Regions from separate parts of the Actinoplanes ianthinogenes genome, predicted to be linked through region 3. Evidence: riboswitches for the same ligand, from Rfam matches in the RefSeq annotation. Region 3 holds a riboswitch; each other region holds the start of a gene.

Region 1 (4,551 bases), 1.5 Mb from region 3:
GCCGCCGCCGATCAGGTAGATGTCGGCGGTGGTGGGCATCTGCATGTCGGAGCGGACCTCGTAGGTCTCCACCGGGATGCCGCGGGCGGCCGCCCGGTGCGCCAGGATCAGCAGGTTGCCCCGGTCGCCGTAGGTGGAGAGCAGATCCGGGTAGATCCAGACGATCCGCAAGGTGCTGTCGTTCATGCCTTGACCTCGGTCTTGGTGTTAATTGACACGGTCGAGCACCGCGCGGATGTCCTGGAACGCCGTGTAGTTGGCGATCACCTCGAGGCGGCCGGGCGGGACCGCGGCCAGCGCCTCGTCGAAGGTGTTTACGTGCTGGAACGGCACCCGGTTCACTTCCAGCCGGACGGCCAGGTCGAACGCCCGGTCGCCGGTGATCAGCACGCGCCGGTCGCGCAGCGGGGCGAAGTCGACGTCCCACAGCCACGAGGTGTCCAGCCCGTCGGGGTCCCGCGCGTTGATCGAGAGCAGCGTCGGCGCCTGGTCGGCCATGTCGAACGCCTCCAGCCAGCTCGCCGGGTTCTTGGCGAGCAGCAGCCGGATGTTGCGGCCGTCCCGGTCGACCTGCGCGTACCGCCCCGCGATGGAGGTCACCCGGGAGAGTCGCGGGAGGGCCTCGATCGGGCGGACCCCGAACTCACCGGCGACCGCGAGGGCGGTGGCCGCGTTACCCAGGTTGACCTTGCCGGGGAGCTGGAGCTTGACCAGGTGCCAGTCGCCGCGCGGGTCGATGACGCCGTCCTCCTCGACCACCCACTGCGGGGTCGGCCGGCGCAGCGGGCAGCCGGTGCACCACCAGTCACCGTTCGCCCGCTCGATCGGGTGGCCGCTCTCCGGGCAGACGAACGAGTCGTCGTGCCAGCGCTGACCGGCGCTGAACCACGTGGTCTGCGGGCTGCTGACGGCTGCCCAGACCACCATCGGGTCGTCCGCGTTGGCCACCACCCGGATCTCGGGGTGGCCGGCCAGCGCGGTCTTCCACAGCTGCGCCATCATCGCCACCTCCTTCGCCCGGTCGAGCTGGTCGCGGGAGAGGTTGAGCAGGGCCACCACCTTGGGCCGGGTGGAGTCGATCACCTGGGCCAGGTAGTGCTCGTCGACCTCCAGCACGGCGAACGGGGTGTGTCCCTCTTTCGCCAGGGCCGAGGTGTGGCCGGTGGGCATGTTCGCCCCGTAGCCGTTGGTGGCGACCCGGCCGAGCACGCCGACCGCGGCCGCGGTGAGCCGGGTGGTGGTGGTCTTGCCGTTGGTGCCGGACACCAGGGCGACGGCGCGCCCGGACGACAGGTGGGCCAGCAGGTCCGGATCGATCTTGAGGCCGATCCAGCCGCCGATCACCGAACCGTCGCCGCGTCCCGCGGCCCTGGAGAGCGCGGCCGCGGTCTTCGACGCGGTGGTCGCGACTATGGCCCGCAGGGGCATCTTCCCGTCCGTCACGCCAGCGAGGGTACCGGACCCCGGGGTTACGTCGCGTTGCCGGAAGGCACCCACCACCGTTGCTGTGGCCCTCCTCCCATCGGATTACCACGTTTGCGCCGGTGCCCTGACGTTTCGGGGTTCCTAATGGGTTACCACCCGAGAAATTGTGTGTTCTGGTTCACTTCCCTATTTCGACGGAATGTAGTCGGATGAATGCAATCGGTGATGACATTTGTCTTGCGGAGCGAACAAATGGGACAGCGTCCGTCATGCCAAACACGGTGTGTGACTGAATCGCACCTGACGATCATGGGCGAATTCAGGTACCAAAGATTCGCCGGCAGCAACCGCTCGCCGGTCGCGACGATCCGGTTCACGCCGAGCCCTGCCCCGGGCCGGTCGACGCGAACGCCCAAGCACCAGAACAGCTGACAAGGCATCAGGGGGCAGGGACGGGGGACCCATTTACCGGTCCGCGCCGGCGCCGCACGCCCCACGGCGGCGCCATCGGTCGGACCTTGGGGTGAAGCCACCACGGTGGCCGGGCAAGCCTTCCCGCCCGAACCCGACAGCTAACCTCGCAGGCGTGCCGGAGGGATCTCTCAACCGTGCACGAACACAGTTCGAGCCGGGGCCGCCGCATGTCCGGCGCCGGTACCGTCGCACTGTCCCTGGGCCTCTGCCTCTGCGCCGGCCAGCTCATCGGAGCTTCCCCCGCGGTCGCGTCCACCACGCAGGCCGCGAGCACGACCGCCGGCACGGCGGCCGCTGCGGCGAAGGTCACGCCCAAGTTGACCGCCTCGGTCAACACCCGGAGCCTCGCCTGGGGCTCCACTCTCAAGGTCACCGCCAAGGTCATCGACCCGCGCACCGGCAAGGTCGCCAAGGGCACGGTCCGGCTTCAGGCCTGGCGGACCAACAAGTGGGTCACCTGGGACACCGAGACCGTGAAGAGCGGTGCGGTCACCCTGGCGGCCCGTCCGACCTCCAAGGGCGTCGGTTCCGGCGTCTACGTCCGCACGCTCTTCACCGGCAGCGGCTACAACCAGGCCGCCTCCACCAAGGTCAAGATCTCGGTCAAGTCGAGCGGCGCCAAGATCCTCGCCGAGGCGAAGAAGCACAAGGGCGCGCTCTACCTGTTCGGCGCCGCCGGGCCCAAGCGGTTCGACTGCTCCGGGTTCACCAAGTACGTGTACAAGAAGGCGGCCGGCAAGAACCTGCCGCACAAGGCGAACTCGCAGCAGAAGTACGGCAAGGCGGTCAGCAAGTCGCACAAGCGGGTCGGCGACCTGATCGTCTTCCGCTCCGGGTCGTACGGCTACCACGCGGGCATCTACGCGGGCGGCGGCTACATGTACGACTCGCCGCACACCGGCGCGCGTGTCGGGAAGCACAAGATCTACGGCAGTAACTACGTCGTGCGGCGTCTCGTCGCCTGATGCCGGGCGCCGGCGCCTCCGTGAGTCGCCAGCGCCCTAGTAAGTAAGGAAACACCGCCAGTGGGGCGCGACCCGGTTCGGGTCGCGCCCCACTGGCGTTCCCGGTGCGGCACGGGCGGCCGGTCGCGGTCCGCGCCCCGCCTTCTGATCGCTGACCGGTTTCCGGTACGACCGCAGCGCCACGGCCCGGGCCGGCTCTCCACCCCTCACCGGCGGGATCCGTCCACATGGGCGCCGCCGGACCCTCCACTTTCGGCGCGGGCGACCCTCCACAAGTCCCGGCGGGAGCCTCCACTCTCCTCCACCGGGGTCCTCCACTCTCCTCCACCGGGGTCCTCCACTTCTCTCCCCGCCGCACTCCACAACCCTCCCCAAGCGGCTGAACAGTGCTTTTCGGGCGGAGTTATCGACCCTCCTGCGCCGGATGTCGGAAACCGGACCTGGTGGATCATGGTCTCGCCCTCCACTCCGCGCCACCGCCTGTGAACTGGGATTACGTCCGCGAAAACGGCTCGTGAGCGATCGCTTTCGGGTTGCAGGTGGAGGGAAGTGGAGTAGAGTGGGGCGCAGTGGCAGGACTGAGCGGACGACACCGAGAGCCTGCCGGCCCGAGTTGACAGACGGTCCACTCCCTCCGCGAAGGAGCGGCCGTCCCGGCAAAGGGGTGGGGGCCGATGTTTCTCGGCACGCACACCCCTCGGCTGGACGAGAAGGGCCGGCTGATCCTCCCGGCGAAGTTCCGAGATGAGCTGGCGGGAGGTGTCGTGATCACGAAGGGGCAGGAGCGCTGTCTTTACGTGTTCCCGATGCCGGAGTTCCAGCGCATCGCGGGCCAGCTGCGCGAGGCGCCGGTGACCAACAAGGCCGCCCGGGCTTACAGCCGGGTGTTCTTCGCCAGCGCCCACGACGAGGTGCCTGACAAACAGGGCCGGGTCACCATCCCCGCACACCTGCGGGAGTACGCGAGTCTCGGCCGGGATCTCGTGGTGATCGGGGCCAGCACCCGGGTCGAGATCTGGGACAAGCAGTCCTGGGACGACTACCTCTCGGCGAGCGAGGAAGAGTTCGCCGACATCGAGGAGGGGGTGCTGCCCGGCGGACTGTAAGGCGTGGCACTCGGTGGGCCGCTGGGACTTCCGGCCCGACCGCCACTGCTTGCCGTACTGCGAGATCTCCAGCCGCTCCCGCTCCTGGCGCCTCTTCCCCGGCGCCAGGCGCGTGTCCGGGCCCGGTCATACCGGCGCGGGCAGAGCGGATGGGGATCTGGCGGTACGGATGGCGGCCGGGCCGGCATGGCAGCAACAGGTAACAACCGGGTGTAACGCGATCAGGTGGGGCAATGGGGGTCGACATGGGGGAGCCGCGCGGTGCGCACGTTCCGGTGCTGCTGGAACGCTGCCTCGAGCTGCTCGGTCCGGCCCTGGCCCGGCCCGGCGCGGTGCACGTCGACTTCACGCTGGGCCTCGGCGGGCACGCCGAGGCGGTGCTGGAGCGGTTCCCGGACGTCACCCTGATCGGTCTCGACCGGGACACCGAGGCGCTCGCCCACTCGCGGCACCGTCTGGCCCGGTTCGCCGAGCGGACGCACCTGGTGCACGCGGTCTACCACGAGCTGCCCCGGGTGCTCACCGAGCTGGACCTACCGGGGATCGACAGCGGGCTGTTCGATCTGGGTGTCTCCTCGTTG
Region 2 (4,551 bases), 2.9 Mb from region 3:
GCCATGGCCGCCCCGGCCATGGTGTGCGGGAACGCCGCGAGCACCACCTCGTTGGTCATCAGCGCGGAGAAGCTCGTCAGGTGGGCGCGCCCGGTGGTGGCGTCCAGCTCGTAGCCGACCGGGTTCTGCATGAACGAGTTGGCCGCCAGGATGATGTAGGCGGAGAGCAGGGTCCCGGCCGCGACCACCACGATCGTCGCGGCGTGCAGCTTGCGGGGGAGCCGCTCCCACCCGAAATACCAGAGCGCCAGGAAGGTCGCCTCCAGGAAGAACGCGAGCATCCCCTCGATCGCGAGGGTCGGCCCGAACACGTCGCCGTAGAACTTGGCGAACGCGCTCCAGCCGAGCCCGAACTGGAACTCCTGGACGAGCCCGGTGACGACGCCGACCGCGAACGTGACGATCAGCAGCTTGCCGACGAATTTCGTCAGCTCCTGATACTTGCGATTCTCCGTCCGCAACCAGGTCAGATGCAGTCCCGCCGCAGTCGCCGACAGGCTGATCGACAGCGGCACGAACAGGTAGTGATAGATCGTCACGACGGCGAATTGCAGCCGGGTCAGGTCGAGCACGTCCATCGGGAAGCCCCCTCTACGACTCTTCGTAGTAGATACTACGAGACGTAGTACTACCGGCTCTAGTAGGATGGGTCACATGGCACTAGGCGATCTCGAACGCGAGGTCATGACGCAGCTCTGGGATGCTCCGGAGGCGCTGACCGTCCGGCAGGTGCACGAAAGAATCAGCCAAAACCGCGACTTGGCATATACGACCGTCATGACGGTCCTGGACCGTCTCGCGAAAAAAGAGCTCGTTGTCCAAATAAAAGCGGACAAAGCTTATAAGTACGCCGCCGCGCAGACTCGCGAGGAGATGACGGCGGCGCTCATGATGGACGCCCTGAGCGCCTCCCCCGATCAGGACGCCGCGCTGGCATACTTCCTCGGTCAGCTGCCCCCCGGCGCGATCCAAGCCGCCCTGGACGCCACACCGAAAGAGACGTGACCGCACTCATCCTCGGAGCCCTCGGGCTGACGCTCTCGCTGGTCGTCCCGGGCATCCTGGCCGGCGCCCGCTGGCCCGACCGCGCGCCGGTCGCCGCCGTCCTGCTCTGGCAGGCCCTCACCCTGACCGCGGTGCTCTGCGCCCTCGGGGTGGTGCTGGCCGCCCCGGAGGAGCTGACCCGGGCGGCCGGCGCCGACCACCCGTGGACCGTCGCGGCGCTGATCTTCTCCCTCGCGGTGGCGGCCACCATCGTGATCCGGCTGCTGATCTCGCTGATCAAGGTCTCGGCGCGGGCACGCGCCCGGCGCGAGCGGCACCGGATGCTCGCCGATCTGCTCGACCGCGCCGAACGGCACCGGGAGCTGGGCGGCGCCGAGGTGCGGGTGCTCGACGGGGCGCTGCCGCTGGCGTACTGCGTGCCCGGCCGGGAGCCGCGGGTGGTGCTCAGCGACGCGGTGCTGCGGATTCTGGACCGGTCGCAGGTGGACGCCGTGCTGGCACACGAGCAGGCGCACCTGCGGCACCGGCACGAGCTGGTGATGGAGTCGTTCACCGCGTTCTATCAGGCGGTGCCGCGACCGCTGCGCTCCCGGGCGCCGCTCGACGCGGTGCACCTGCTGCTCGAGATGGTGTCCGACGACGCCGCCCGGCGCCGGGTCGGTGCGGCCCCACTGCGCGCCGCGCTGGCCCGGTTGTCCGACGCCGTACCCCTCGCGGAGGAGGCCCCGGCCGACCCGGCGGGTGAATCCCGCTCCCGCAGGCTCGACCGGCTGACCGGTCCGGCGCCCACCTCGAGGACGCTCTCGGTGCTCGCCGGGGTCGCCGCCGCCGGTCTCCTGGTGTTACCTACCGTGATCCTGGTGGTGCCCTGGCTTGGGCAGGCCCTGGACGCGTGGCCATTTCGCTCACTCTGAGTATTGGAAGGTGTGCGGGCGGTTTCGCCGCGCGGGCAAGCTTCATTTGCCTGCATGATCCGAGTACGGTGGTCCCCGGTTCGGCAGCCCCCCATCGTCCATCCGGCCGATCTGACGAGCCACCGCCTAATCGCCGGAGACGGCGAGCCGGGGACCCAGGTGTGTGGGGTGAAGCCATCGCAACGGTGGCCGGGCGTGCTTCCCGCCCGAACCCGTCAGCTAACCCGGTCGGCGGCCGAGTGGAAGAAAGGACAACGCACCTACGTGAAGCGCGTACTAGGCGGCCTGCTCGCCGCGGTTGCCGCCGCCGGACTCGTTCTCACCGGACCCGTCGTTGCCCACGCCACGCCCTCGCCGTCCAGCGTCGAGGACCAGATCGACAAGCAGTGGAACGAACTCGAGCCGGTGATCGAGGACTACAACGACACCCACGGGAAGCTGCTCAAGCTGCAGAAGCAGCAGAAGCAGCTGAACAAGACGCTCGCCCCGCTGCAGAAACAGGTCGACGTGGCGCTGGCGGAGGTGCGCGGGCTCGCGTCCGACGCCTACATGCAGGGTCCGCCGAGCGCCATGGGCGCGATCCTGGGCGGTTCGCCGAACGATCTGACCGAGAAGCTCTCGCTTCTCGAGCAGCTGGCCGCCAACCGCCGGGAGTCGATCAGCAGCGTCGTGACGCTGCGCGACAAGTACGCCGCTGACAAGGAGAAACTGGACGCCCTGGCGACCGAGATCGCCACTCGGGACACCGACCTCAAGACCAAGAAGTCGGCGATCGAGAAGGAGATCACCTCCCTCCAGAAGCTGCGGCTCAAGGCGTACGGCGACACCGACGACGGTCCGTACAAGACCGGCCCGTGCCCGGTCGACTACACCAACGACATGGGTGGCCGGGCCGCGCAGCGGGCCTGCGACCTGATCGGCAAGCCCTACGTCTTCGGTTCCGAGGGCCCGAACAGCTACGACTGCTCGGGTCTGACGAAAGCGGCGTGGGCGGCCGTCGGCGTGCATCTCGAGCACTACACGAAGGATCAGTGGGGTTCCGGGAAGTCGGTGAGCCGGAGCGAGTTGAAGCCGGGTGACCTGGTCTTCTACTACTCCGACGTGCACCACGTGGCCATCTACATCGGTGGCGGCATGGTGGTGCACGCGCCGCACACGGGCGACCACGTGCGGATGGCGACGATCGATCGCGGGCCGATCGCCGGCTATCGCCGGCCCGCGGGCTGACCCTCCGGTCCAGGTATCCGAACCGCTCCCGGCCCGCGCCGGGAGCGGTTCGCTTTTCAGACCCTTTGCGTACGGCGGGAAGCGCCGGTCAGCACCTTTCGCAACAGCGCCGCCAGTTGCTCGCGCTCTCCCGCGCTCAGGGGCGCCAGTAACTCGTCCTGGATCGCCGCCGCCCGCTCCGCGAGGTCCCGCGACCGCTCCTGACCGGTCTCGGTCACCGTGATGACGTTGCGCCGCCGGTCGCCGGGGTCGGGGGAGCGGGCCACATATCCGTCCTCCTCCAGCTCGTTGAGCGCGCCGACCAGGTCGCTGAGGTGGATGCCGGTGCGCCGCCCGAGCGCCGCCTGGCTGGCCGGCCCGTCCGCGATCAGCGACTCCAGCAGCCGGTAGTGATAACCCCGCGCGCCCACCTCGGCGAACCCGTCGCCGACCAGCCGGTGTGCGTGCGCGGCGGCCTGGGTGAGCAGCCAGCTCGGCAGTTGATCCATGTGTCCAGCATAACATTGGACGAACTAACGTTAGTTTGTCTAACGTTAGCCGCATGAACGAATTCCGCGTCCACCTCCCGCAGTCCGAGCTCGACGACCTGACCGACCGGCTCACCCGCACCCGCTGGCCCGACGAGCTGCCCGGCGCCGGCGACGACTACGGCATCCCCCTGGCCCGGGTCCGCGCCCTCACCGATCGGTGGCTCACCTTCGACTGGCGGGCGCACGAGGCCGAGCTCAACGCGTACCCGCAGTTCGTCACCGAGATCGGCGGTGACCGGGTCTACTTCATGCACCTGCGCAACGCCGACCCGGACGCCCTGCCGATCGTGCTCACCCACGGCTGGCCCGGCTCCACGGTCGAGTTCCTGGACGTCGTCGACCGGCTCGCCGAGCACTTCCACGTGGTCGTCCCGGCCATCCCCGGCTTCGGCCTGTCCGGGCCCACCACCCGGCGCGGCTGGAGCCAGCAGCGGGTCGCCGAGGCCTGGGCCGAGCTGATGAGCCGGCTGGGCTACCGGCGCTACGGCGCGCAGGGCGGCGACTGGGGCTCCGGCGTCTCCCGGCACCTGGCCGCCGCCGCGCCGGACAACGTGGTCGGCGTGCACGTCAACTACCTGCCCACGCCCGGCTCGCCGGAGGGTCTGAGCGCCGCCGACCAGGCGCGGCTCGCCAAGACCATGGAGCTGGCGAAAAATCGGCACCCGCACCAGCTGCTGTTCGCCGCCGGCCCGCAGACCCCGGCCTATGCGCTGAACGACTCGCCGACCGGGCTGCTGGCGTTCTGGGCGGACAAGTTCGACCGGTGGTCCGACCCGGCCACCCCGGTGCCGGACGATCGGATCCTGGCCGACGTGGCCCACCACTGGTTCCACCGGACCGCCGCGTCGTCCGCCCGGCTGATCAAGGAGAGCGCG
Region 3 (4,551 bases):
TGAAAGCCGGCGGCGCCGCCAAATAACCGGGTCGCAACCCGCGGAGTTCTGCATCGGGCCGGTGTCAGGCCGAAGGGAGAAGTCGTTCCCGACACCCACCCTCCGGAGCCGGCCCGATGCATTCCTCGCACGCCCCTCGCGTCGACACCACCGTCCTGGACGCGGCCGCCATGCTGGCCATCGCCATGGGCCGCACGCCCGACGCCGGCCTCGGCTTGGCCCCGCAGCGGCCGGCCGTGGTGACCGGCGCCGCGGTGGTCGGCGCCTGGCGCAGCCAGGACGGCATGGTCCGGCTCCAGCTGCGCATCGATGGAACGTACGCGGGGCAGGTGGCCGGCCGCCGGAAGCGGCCGGCCGGCACCTATCGGATCGACGGCGCGTCGGTGGTGCTGCACGACGCCGTGTCCGGGCTCAAGACCCCGGTCACCGTCCTGCACGAGGGCGAGCTCGAGATGGCCGGGCACCGCCTGCTCCCCGCCTGAAATTCCCTTTTTCGGTACGGCCTGCGCGCGCCGGCCGTACCGAAAAGCGGGTTTGAGATTTACGTCACCGACAGGTGCACGTGGTTCGTGTGGTCGGTCGACGGCGTGCCGCCCGCCCCGCTGTACGACTTCCATCCACTGCTCGGCAGCCAGATCCGCTTGAACCAGATCACGTAGAGCACGCCCAGCGTGTCCGAGTTGTGGATGAAGTAGTTCGCCAGGTTGGTCCCGTAGGTCTTGCTGGCCCCGGTCGCCACCCCGCCGAACCCGTTCTTGTCGGCGGCGAAGTCGCAGGCCCGTCCCTTCGGATGCTCCCCGCTGTTCTGCGGCCGGTAGCAGGCGACGTACCGGGTGAAACCGGCCTTCTGCGCCTGCTTCATCGCGAACAGCAGGCGTGGGCTGATGCAGCCGTCCGTCGTCGGGTCCGGCACGCACTTGCCGTCCAGGTCGCCGGAGGGCTTGTCGGCGTCCGCGCTGCCGCCGCTGGAACCCGCGTCACCGGAGTCCCCGCCCTGGTTCGCGTCCTTGAGCGCCTGCTCGGCCTGCGCCTTGCGCTTGGCCATCACGTTGACCTGCTTCTGCTGGTCGACGATGGCCGCGTCGATGCCGGTCTTGGCCGTCTGGCGGTCGGTGCGGGTGTTCTTCAGGTCGGCGATCGCCTGGTTCTGCCGGGCCGCCACGGTGGTCAGCAGCTGGGCCCGGTCCAGGAAGCCGGCCGACGAGTCGGCGCCGAGCATCGCGCTGAGCGGGCCGAGCCGGCCCATCGTGTAAGCCTGCTGGGCGTACTTGTTGAGCGCGGCCTGCTGGGGGCCGAGGGCCGCGTCCAGCTTCTTCAGCTCGGCGGCGAGGCTGGTCTGCTGCTGCTTGGATTTCGCGAGCTTGGCCTTGGCGTCGACGTAGCCTTTCGAGGCCTCGTTGAGCTTGTCGAGCAGGGCTTTCGCGCCGCCCTCGCCGTCGTCGCCGGACTCGCCCGGCGCGGTCAGCGGACGCGGCGCGGCAGCCGCCGGGCCGGCGACACCGGCGATCCCGCATGCGGCGACCAGGAGCGCTAGAAAGGCCGCCCATCGTCGCCGCGCAGTCACATGCTGCACTGGCTGTTTCCTTCCGTCGGCCGCCGGCCGGGTTAGCTGACGGGCTCGGGATGAAGGAAGTCCCTACCGCGTGATGCGGATTCGCCCCGGAAGAAAGGTGGATCCCCGGCTCGCTCGTTATGCGATTAGGCGGCGGTCCCCGCGCGGGAACCGCGACGACCATACCCCAGCGGATCGACGAATCGACAGTTCTCGTACCCATTGCGACGGCCCGGTCACGAGTCGTGATGCGATTACGGAAAGTCGTTGTGCGGTAACAATTTTGGCCGTTTTCCGGACGCTGATGTACCGAGATATCTCAGGTAAACTGGCCGCCGGTCCTGCCAGGACGGCACCGCCCCCGAGTTGCCGGCAGGCCGCCGCCCAATCACCGAAAGGTGAGCCGGGGAACCAGGTAGTTGGGGTGAATCCGCTATATGCGGTAGGGATAGCTTCCGTCCCGAACCCGTCAGCTAACCCGGTCGGCGGTGACAAGGAAGGATTGTTGATGACCGCACGTCCCCGCCGGTGGCTGACGCTTGCCCTGGCGCCGTTGGTGGCTGCCGCCATATTCGTGGCACCGGTCACCCCGGCTCATGCCGCACCAGGCGGCAACCCGACGACCGCCGATGAAGGCGACGGCGACGGCGACCTCTCCGACCAGATCGAGGCGACGAACCGCCGGTACGTCAACGCGAAAGCCGCGGTGGCGAAGTCGAAGAAGACCCAGAAGGAGCTGGCCGCTCAGATCAAGACCGCGGAGGCCCGGCGTGATCAGCTGGTTCCCGAGGTCAACGCGATCGCCAAGCAGCAGTACCAGGTCGGCAACCTCAGCTCGCTGAGCTTCCTGCTCCGGGCGAACGACTCCACGGACTTCCTGGACAAGGCGGTCTCGCTGGAGGAGATCAACAAGCTGCACGACGAGAAACTGCACGAGCTGAACACCCTGCTCCAGGACATCACCGCGGACAAGACCCGGCTCGACGCCGAGGTCAAGAACGAGGAGCAGCAGCTCGGCGTCCAGCAGAAACTGCACGACTCGGCCGAGGACCAGCTCGAGCTGCTCGGCGGCGGCACCGGCATCAACAAGACCATCACCGCCGGCTTCGTCGACGCGACCTCGAAGACGGCCGCTCCGGCGCCGCGCAACTCCGACGGCGGCTTCTCGCCGGAGTCCTGCAACCAGAAGGACCCGACGACCGACGGCTGCATCACCAAGCGCACGCTGCACCTCTACAACGAGGTGAAGAAGGCCGGCTTCAACATGTTCGTCGGCTGCCACCGCAACGGTGGCCCGTTCGAGCACCCGAAAGGCCGGGCCTGCGACTGGTCCCTGCAGAAGAGCGGGTTCTCCTCGGCGACCGGCAACGCCAAGATGATGCGGTACGGCAACGACCTCACCGCGTTCCTGGTGCGCAACGCCGACCGGCTCGGGATCTATTACGTGATCTGGTACAAGCAGATCTGGTTCCCCGCGACCAACAACTGGCACGCGTATCACGGTCCGAGTGACCACACCGACCACGTGCACGTGTCGCTGCTGTAATCGGGCTCTCGTACCGAAAAGCCCCCGCTTCCCTCCTCGGGAAACGGGGGCTTTCGCGTCAGGACGTCAGTGCGGGGTCGCGCGCCGCACCGGAGCCCGCCCGGCCGGCTGCGACGGCGACGGGCCGACCGGCCCGGCCGACGGGATCGCCATGGTCACCGGGCGCACCTGGGTGACCTCGATCTCCTTGCCGTGGTGCAGCAGCGTGAGCCGGGCCGACCCGCCGCCGTTGCGCAGCGAGTAGGTCACCTCGTCGGCGGTGACGTTGACCCGCAGCCGCAGACCCCGCCAGAGCAGCGAGAAGTCCAGGTTGTTGATCCGGCTGGGCAGCCGCGGCGCGAACGACAGCTGGCCGTTGAAGTCACGCATCCCGCCGAGGCCGGCGACCAGCGCGATCCACGAGCCGGCCAGCGACGCCACGTGCACGCCGTCGCGCGCGTTCTGGTGCAGGTCGTGCAGGTCCATCAGGGCGGCCTCGCCCAGGTAGTCGTGGGCCAGCTCCAGGTGACCGGTCTCGGCCGCCATCACCGCCTGGATGCAGGCCGACAGCGAGGAGTCCCGGACCGTACGCGCGTCGTAGTACGCGAAGTTGCGGGTCTTCTCCTCCGGGGTGAACGCGTCACCGCGGATGTACATCGCCATCACCAGGTCGGCCTGCTTGACCACCTGCTTGCGATACAGGTCGAAGTACGGGTAGTTGAGCAGCAGCGGGTAGCCCTCCGGCGGAGTGTTCTCGAAGTCCCACTCCTGCAACCGGGTGAAGCCCTCGCACTGCTGGTGCACCCCGAGCTCCTTGTCGTACGGGATGTGCACGGCCGCCGCCGCGTCCCGCCAGGAGGCCGCCTCCTCGTCGTCCACCCCGAAGCGCCGCGCCAGGTCCGGGTGCCGCTTGCACGCCTCCACCGCGGTCATCAGGTTCTGCTGCGCCATCAGGTTGGTGTAGATGTTGTCGTTCACCACCGCGGTGTACTCGTCCGGCCCGGTGACGCCGTCGATGTGGAACCGGCCGTGCCGGTCGTGGTGGCCCAGCGAGCGCCACAGCCGGGCGGTCTCCACCAGCAGCTCCAGGCCGACCTCACGCTCGAAGTCGTAGTCCCCGGTGGCCTGCACGTAACGGCGGACCGCGTCGGCGATGTCCGCGGCGATGTGGAAGCCCGCGGTGCCGGCCGGCCAGTACCCGGAGCACTCCTGCCCGCGGATGGTCCGCCACGGGAAGGCGGCGCCCTGCAGGCCCAGCGTCTGCGCCCGCTCCCGGGCCAGGTCCAGCGTCGAGTGCCGCCAGCGCAGCACGTCGGCCGCGGCCGAGGGCTGGGTGTAGGTGAGCGCCGGCAGCACGAACGTCTCGGAGTCCCAGAAGGTGTGCCCGTCGTAGCCGGGGCCGGTCAGGCCCTTGGAGCCGATCGGGCGCTGCTCCGCCCGGGCACCGGCCTGGAGAGTGTGGAAGAGGCCGAAG
Region 4 (4,551 bases), 200 kb from region 3:
ACAATGACCCGTACCCGGCTAGTGGCGATCCACAGGTCGCGCTCATCAAATTCTCGACCGCTCACCCGTCGGATCACCGATCGCATCGCGGGTCGCCCTCCGGGCGACTCCCCGCATCCCGCCCCGCACGGCAGGATGACCTCCATGCCGCCTTCTTCCGGTACGCCCTCCGGCCAGCCGCCCTCCGGCACACCCGGCACCCCACCGGTGCACGCCGAGGGGCACTGGGCCCGCTACAACGCCGGGCAGGGCGACCGGGAGCCCCGGGAGACCCTCCGCCGCGCGCTGGACCTGGCCGGCCGGGAGACCGGTCGCACCGCCGTCGACCTCGGCTGCGGCGCCGGCCGCGAGACCCGTGCCCTGCTGGACGGCGGCTGGCGGGTGCACGCCTACGACAGCGAACCCACCATGCTCTCGGCCACCGACCGCACCCACCCGGCGCTGACCGCCCACCTGCTCGGCTTCGAGCAGATCACCGAGCTGCCACCGGCCGACCTGGTCTACGCCGGATACGCGCTGCCCTATCAGTCGCGCGCGTCATTCGATCGCTTGTGGACGCTGATCCGGGCCGCGTTGCGCCCCGGCGGCCTGGTCGCCGTGGACCTGTTCGGGGTGCACGACGCCTGGGCCGGCACCCCGGGCATGACCTTCCTGACCGCCGCCGAAGCCACCGCCCTGGCCACCGGCCTCACCGTCGAGCACTGGCACGAGGAGGACGAGGTGGGTCCCGCGTTCGGTGGCCCCAAGCACTGGCACGTCTTCGAGCTGATCGCCCGGGTGTGATCGCCTACAGCTTGCGGGCGGTGATCTCGAAGCCGGCGGTCCGGAGCCTGCTCACCAGCGCGTCGCCGATGCCGGTGGCCGGGGTGAGGACGCCACCCTCCGAGGCCGGCAGCGCGTCCCGGTCCAGGGCCAGCGCCAGCGCCGACTCCCCGAGCATCACCGCGGTCGCCGCGTAACCCGGGTCGCCCTTGGCACGGACCCGGGACGTGTACCGGGCCCCGGTGGTCGTCGTGGTGAAGATGTCCATGGTGAAGTGGCCGGTCTGCTGCGTCTTCTCGCTCGGGCCGTCGCCGGGCTTGGGCAGCAGCCGGTCCAGCAGGAAGCGGGTGGGCGGCACCGCGAGGCCGGCGATCAGCGCGCCCAGGCCCAGCTTGGTGCCGATCGCCAGGACCGGGGAGAGCGGCGACGCGCCGACGCTCATCGCCTCGCGATACTTGAAGCCGCGACCGTAGGCCCAGCCGCGCAGCGCGTTGCTGCGCCGCACCACCCGGGTGTTGTAGGACGCCATCACGAACGGGGCGAGCCGCCCGCGCAGCTTCGGATCCACTTCGGAGGCGGGGAAGGTGTCCAGGTCGCTCTGCCGGCCGAGTTTCGGCTCGGCGTGCCGGTCCGGGCTCAGCGAGTACGGGCTGCCCGCCACCTTGCGCAGCGACGGATCCTTTTTCAGTACGTCCACCTGGTTCCGCATCGAGTCGATCGTCCCGCCGCTCACCCCGCCGCGCATGCTGGTCACCACCAGCGTCGTCTCGGTGAGTTCGCCCGCTGCGTCCTGTTCGACCTGCTGGTGCAGGACGTGCACCCCGATGTCGGACGGGATGGAGTCGAAGCCGCAGGAGTGGACGATCCGCGCACCGGTGCTCCGGGCGAGCTCGTGGTTCTCGTCGATGCTGTCCCGGGCGAACAGCACCTCACCGGTCAGATCCACGTAGTCGGTGCCGGCCGCGGCGCAGGCGTGCGCAAGCGGGCGTCCGTATTTCGCATAGGGACCCACCGTGGTGATGACCACGCGGGCACGAGCGGCCAGGCTGGTCAGCGCCTCGGTGTCCGCGGCATCGGCGATCAGGACCGGCCAGTCGACGTTCAACCGGGACTTGACGTCGGCCAGTTTCGCCGCGGAGCGGCCGGCCAGGGCGATGCGGGTGCCGGCCGGCGCGTATCCGGCGAGGTGTTTCGCCACCAGGGCGCCGACGAAGCCGGACGCGCCGTAGACGACGACGTCGAAGTCTCGGGAGAGATCGCTCATGGTCGGAGATTGTGCACCCTATGCCGGGCTCGTAGGCAACCCGTCGGTAACAAACATCGCGGCATGCAGCCACAACGCCGGCTCCGCTTGCCGAATCTCCACAAAGCAGGTCGAAACTCTAAAAAGCAGTGAAGCTTTACCCACTCCGGACCCCGCCAATCCTGTCGCCGCCCGATTTCCCTCAAAAGACGGACCACCGTGGTGGCAAATCCCGACGCGGCCTGAGAACTCGGGGAGTTATTCACACAAAGGAAGATCAAAGCGGCTAATTTGTGAGAACAAAGTCACCGGCCCCGCTTCCGGACTTGGTCAGTTCCGTGAGGCGGTGGCTACCGTCGACAGTCCGCCATCGCGGACACCGTGGCCGGAACGCCGAGTCCTGCCTGCTGGTCACGGTCAACAACCCACAGGCATGGAGCGGGGGACCCACAGTTCCTCGGCGCGCTCTCCGGAGTGCGCCTCGGGGTGAAGCCGCACCTGACGCGGCCGGGCTCCTCGGCCCGAACCCGACAGCTCACCTCGCAGGCGTGGAGGAAAACTTCATGCTTCACCTGAACAAGCGGGTTCGTCGTGTCCTCTCCCGGCGAGCCCAGTATCCGCGTGCGCTCAAGCGCACTCTCGGCCTCGCCGTGGCCGGCCTGGCCGGCGCCGTCGGTCTGCTGGCCGTCGAGGCTTCCCCGGCCAGCGCCACCCCGAACGTGAACTGGGACGCTGTAGCCCAGTGCGAATCCGGTGGAAACTGGCGCATCAACACCGGGAACGGCTATTACGGCGGTTTGCAGTTCAGCCGCAGCACCTGGCGCGCGCACGGTGGCGCGCAGTACGGCTCCACCGCCAACCTCGCGTCCAAGAGCGAGCAGATCCTGGTCGCCGAACGGGTACTCCGCAACCAGGGCATCGGCGCCTGGCCCACCTGCGGGCGGCGTGGCCTCACCAAGGCCCGCAAGAGCACGTCGGTGAGCCCGTACCGCCTCGCGTCGTACACGACACCGCTCAAGGCCACCCGCACATACGTGGTGAGGCGCGGCGACACCCTTTCCGGCATCGCCGCGCGTTACCACGTCAAGGGCGGGTGGAAGGCGTTGTATCGCGCCAACGCGAGCCGGCTGAGCAGCCCGAACCGGCTGCGGGTGGGTCAGCGCCTGGCCTTCTGAGATCAGGATCGGCCCAGCTCCGGGTGGTCGAGCACCCGGAGCCACGAGCCGTCGGGCTGGCGGCGGACGACCTGTGCCCGCGCCCCGGCCCCGTCTCTCGGCGGGGTCGAGGTGAGGGCCAGGTCGCCGCTGATCAGCGTGGGCAGCGGCGCCTCGGGCTCGAACGCCGGCATTTTCGGCAGCAGGTCGGCCCAGAGCTTCTGGATCGCGGCGCGGCCGACCGTCTCGCTGCCGGGTGGATAGGCCATCACGGCATCCTCCTCATAGAGCAGCGCCAGGCCTTCGGCGTCTTTCGCATTCGCCCGCTCGACGAACAAACGGGTCAGGTCCTCGGGATGCATTGCTTTCTCACGGTCTGCTTTCTCGCGGTCGCTCATGACTCCACCCTGCCGCGCGCGGCTCCACAAGTCCAACGAATGGTTTTCATACCAACTACAATCGCCACTCATGGATCTGCGGCAGCTGGAATACTTCGTCGCGGTCGCCGAGACCGGCAGCTTCACCCGGGCCGCGGCGCGCGTGCACATCACCCAGTCCGGCGTGAGCGCCCAGATCAAGGCGCTGGAGCAGGAGCTGGGCGCGGAGCTGTTCGACCGCGGCAGCCGGGTCGCGCGGCTCACCGAGGCCGGCTCCGCGGCGCTCAAGCACGCCCGGGCCGCGCTCGATTCGACCCTCGACCTGCGGGACGCGATCGACGACGTCAAGGGGCTGATCCGGGGCCGGCTGACCATCGGGATGGTGACCGGGTGCGAGGTCGCGCCGCTGTTCGACGCGCTCGCCGCGTTCCACCGGGAGCATCCGGGCATCGAGCTGGAGCTGGCCGAGGCGAACTCGGATCACCTGGTCGCCGGGGTGCGCGCGGGCAGCCTCGACGTCGCCCTGGCGGGGCTGGCCGGCGAGCCGCCGGAGAGTCTGAAGTCGCGGATCATCGTGAGCGAGCGGCTGGTGGCTCTGGCCGCGCCGGACAGTGAGCTCGCTGCCCGGGGCAGCGTCACGATCACCGCGCTCACCGCGTACGAAAAGATCTGCCTGCCCGTCGGGACAGGGATCCGCGACGTGCTCGATCGTGCCTTCGCCGGGAAGACCGGGCTGCGACCGGAGGTCGCGCTCGTCGCCACCTCGCCGGACACGGTGGCCGGCCTGGCGCGGCGCGGTCTGGGGGTCGCGGTGCTCAGCGAGTCGATGGCCGCCGCGCATCCCGACCTGGTCAGCGTCCCGATCGACGGGATCGAGATCCCGGCGCTGCTCGCGCTGATCTGGCAGGACCGGACCAGTCCGGCTCTGGCGGCGTTCCTCGAGCAGTGCGACGCGGCGTTCCGTTAGGAGGGCCCCCGCCGCGACGCGACGGGGGCCCGGACAACGCTGGTGTTA

The links. Region 3 has a riboswitch for cyclic di-AMP ahead of Aiant_RS22995 (coiled-coil domain-containing protein). Riboswitches for the same ligand answer to the same signal wherever they lie in the genome.
Region 1: it holds a riboswitch for cyclic di-AMP, as region 3 does, so the genes downstream of both, Aiant_RS30155 (C40 family peptidase) here and Aiant_RS22995 (coiled-coil domain-containing protein) in region 3, are expected to answer to the same signal.
Region 2: it holds a riboswitch for cyclic di-AMP, as region 3 does, so the genes downstream of both, Aiant_RS35890 (C40 family peptidase) here and Aiant_RS22995 (coiled-coil domain-containing protein) in region 3, are expected to answer to the same signal.
Region 4: it holds a riboswitch for cyclic di-AMP, as region 3 does, so the genes downstream of both, Aiant_RS23910 (LysM peptidoglycan-binding domain-containing protein) here and Aiant_RS22995 (coiled-coil domain-containing protein) in region 3, are expected to answer to the same signal.

Annotation. Positions count from the first base shown of each region.
Region 1 is NZ_AP023356.1:6,615,573-6,620,123, forward strand. It holds gene Aiant_RS30145 (type 1 glutamine amidotransferase) at 1-186, opposite strand, end outside; gene Aiant_RS30150 (Mur ligase family protein) at 208-1,428, opposite strand; cyclic di-AMP (ydaO/yuaA leader) riboswitch at 1,898-2,027, shown strand; gene Aiant_RS30155 (C40 family peptidase) at 2,034-2,864, shown strand; gene mraZ (division/cell wall cluster transcriptional repressor MraZ) at 3,539-3,970, shown strand; gene rsmH (16S rRNA (cytosine(1402)-N(4))-methyltransferase RsmH) at 4,204-4,551, shown strand, end outside.
Region 2 is NZ_AP023356.1:7,968,137-7,972,687, forward strand. It holds gene Aiant_RS35875 (cytochrome ubiquinol oxidase subunit I) at 1-578, opposite strand, end outside; gene Aiant_RS35880 (BlaI/MecI/CopY family transcriptional regulator) at 655-1,005, shown strand; gene Aiant_RS35885 (M56 family metallopeptidase) at 1,002-1,919, shown strand; cyclic di-AMP (ydaO/yuaA leader) riboswitch at 2,033-2,168, shown strand; gene Aiant_RS35890 (C40 family peptidase) at 2,184-3,146, shown strand; gene Aiant_RS35895 (MarR family winged helix-turn-helix transcriptional regulator) at 3,203-3,634, opposite strand; gene Aiant_RS35900 (epoxide hydrolase family protein) at 3,688-4,551, shown strand, end outside.
Region 3 is NZ_AP023356.1:5,096,893-5,101,443, reverse strand. It holds gene Aiant_RS23005 (TetR/AcrR family transcriptional regulator) at 1-26, shown strand, start outside; gene Aiant_RS23000 (hypothetical protein) at 117-482, shown strand; gene Aiant_RS22995 (coiled-coil domain-containing protein) at 542-1,573, opposite strand; cyclic di-AMP (ydaO/yuaA leader) riboswitch at 1,579-1,715, opposite strand; cyclic di-AMP (ydaO/yuaA leader) riboswitch at 1,924-2,055, shown strand; gene Aiant_RS22990 (coiled-coil domain-containing protein) at 2,061-3,098, shown strand; gene Aiant_RS22985 (glycoside hydrolase family 65 protein) at 3,165-4,551, opposite strand, start outside.
Region 4 is NZ_AP023356.1:5,294,657-5,299,207, reverse strand. It holds gene Aiant_RS23920 (class I SAM-dependent methyltransferase) at 145-783, shown strand; gene Aiant_RS23915 (saccharopine dehydrogenase family protein) at 788-2,026, opposite strand; cyclic di-AMP (ydaO/yuaA leader) riboswitch at 2,395-2,569, shown strand; gene Aiant_RS23910 (LysM peptidoglycan-binding domain-containing protein) at 2,569-3,180, shown strand; gene Aiant_RS23905 (YybH family protein) at 3,183-3,521, opposite strand; gene Aiant_RS23900 (LysR family transcriptional regulator) at 3,628-4,503, shown strand; gene Aiant_RS23895 (ExeM/NucH family extracellular endonuclease) at 4,549-4,551, opposite strand, start outside.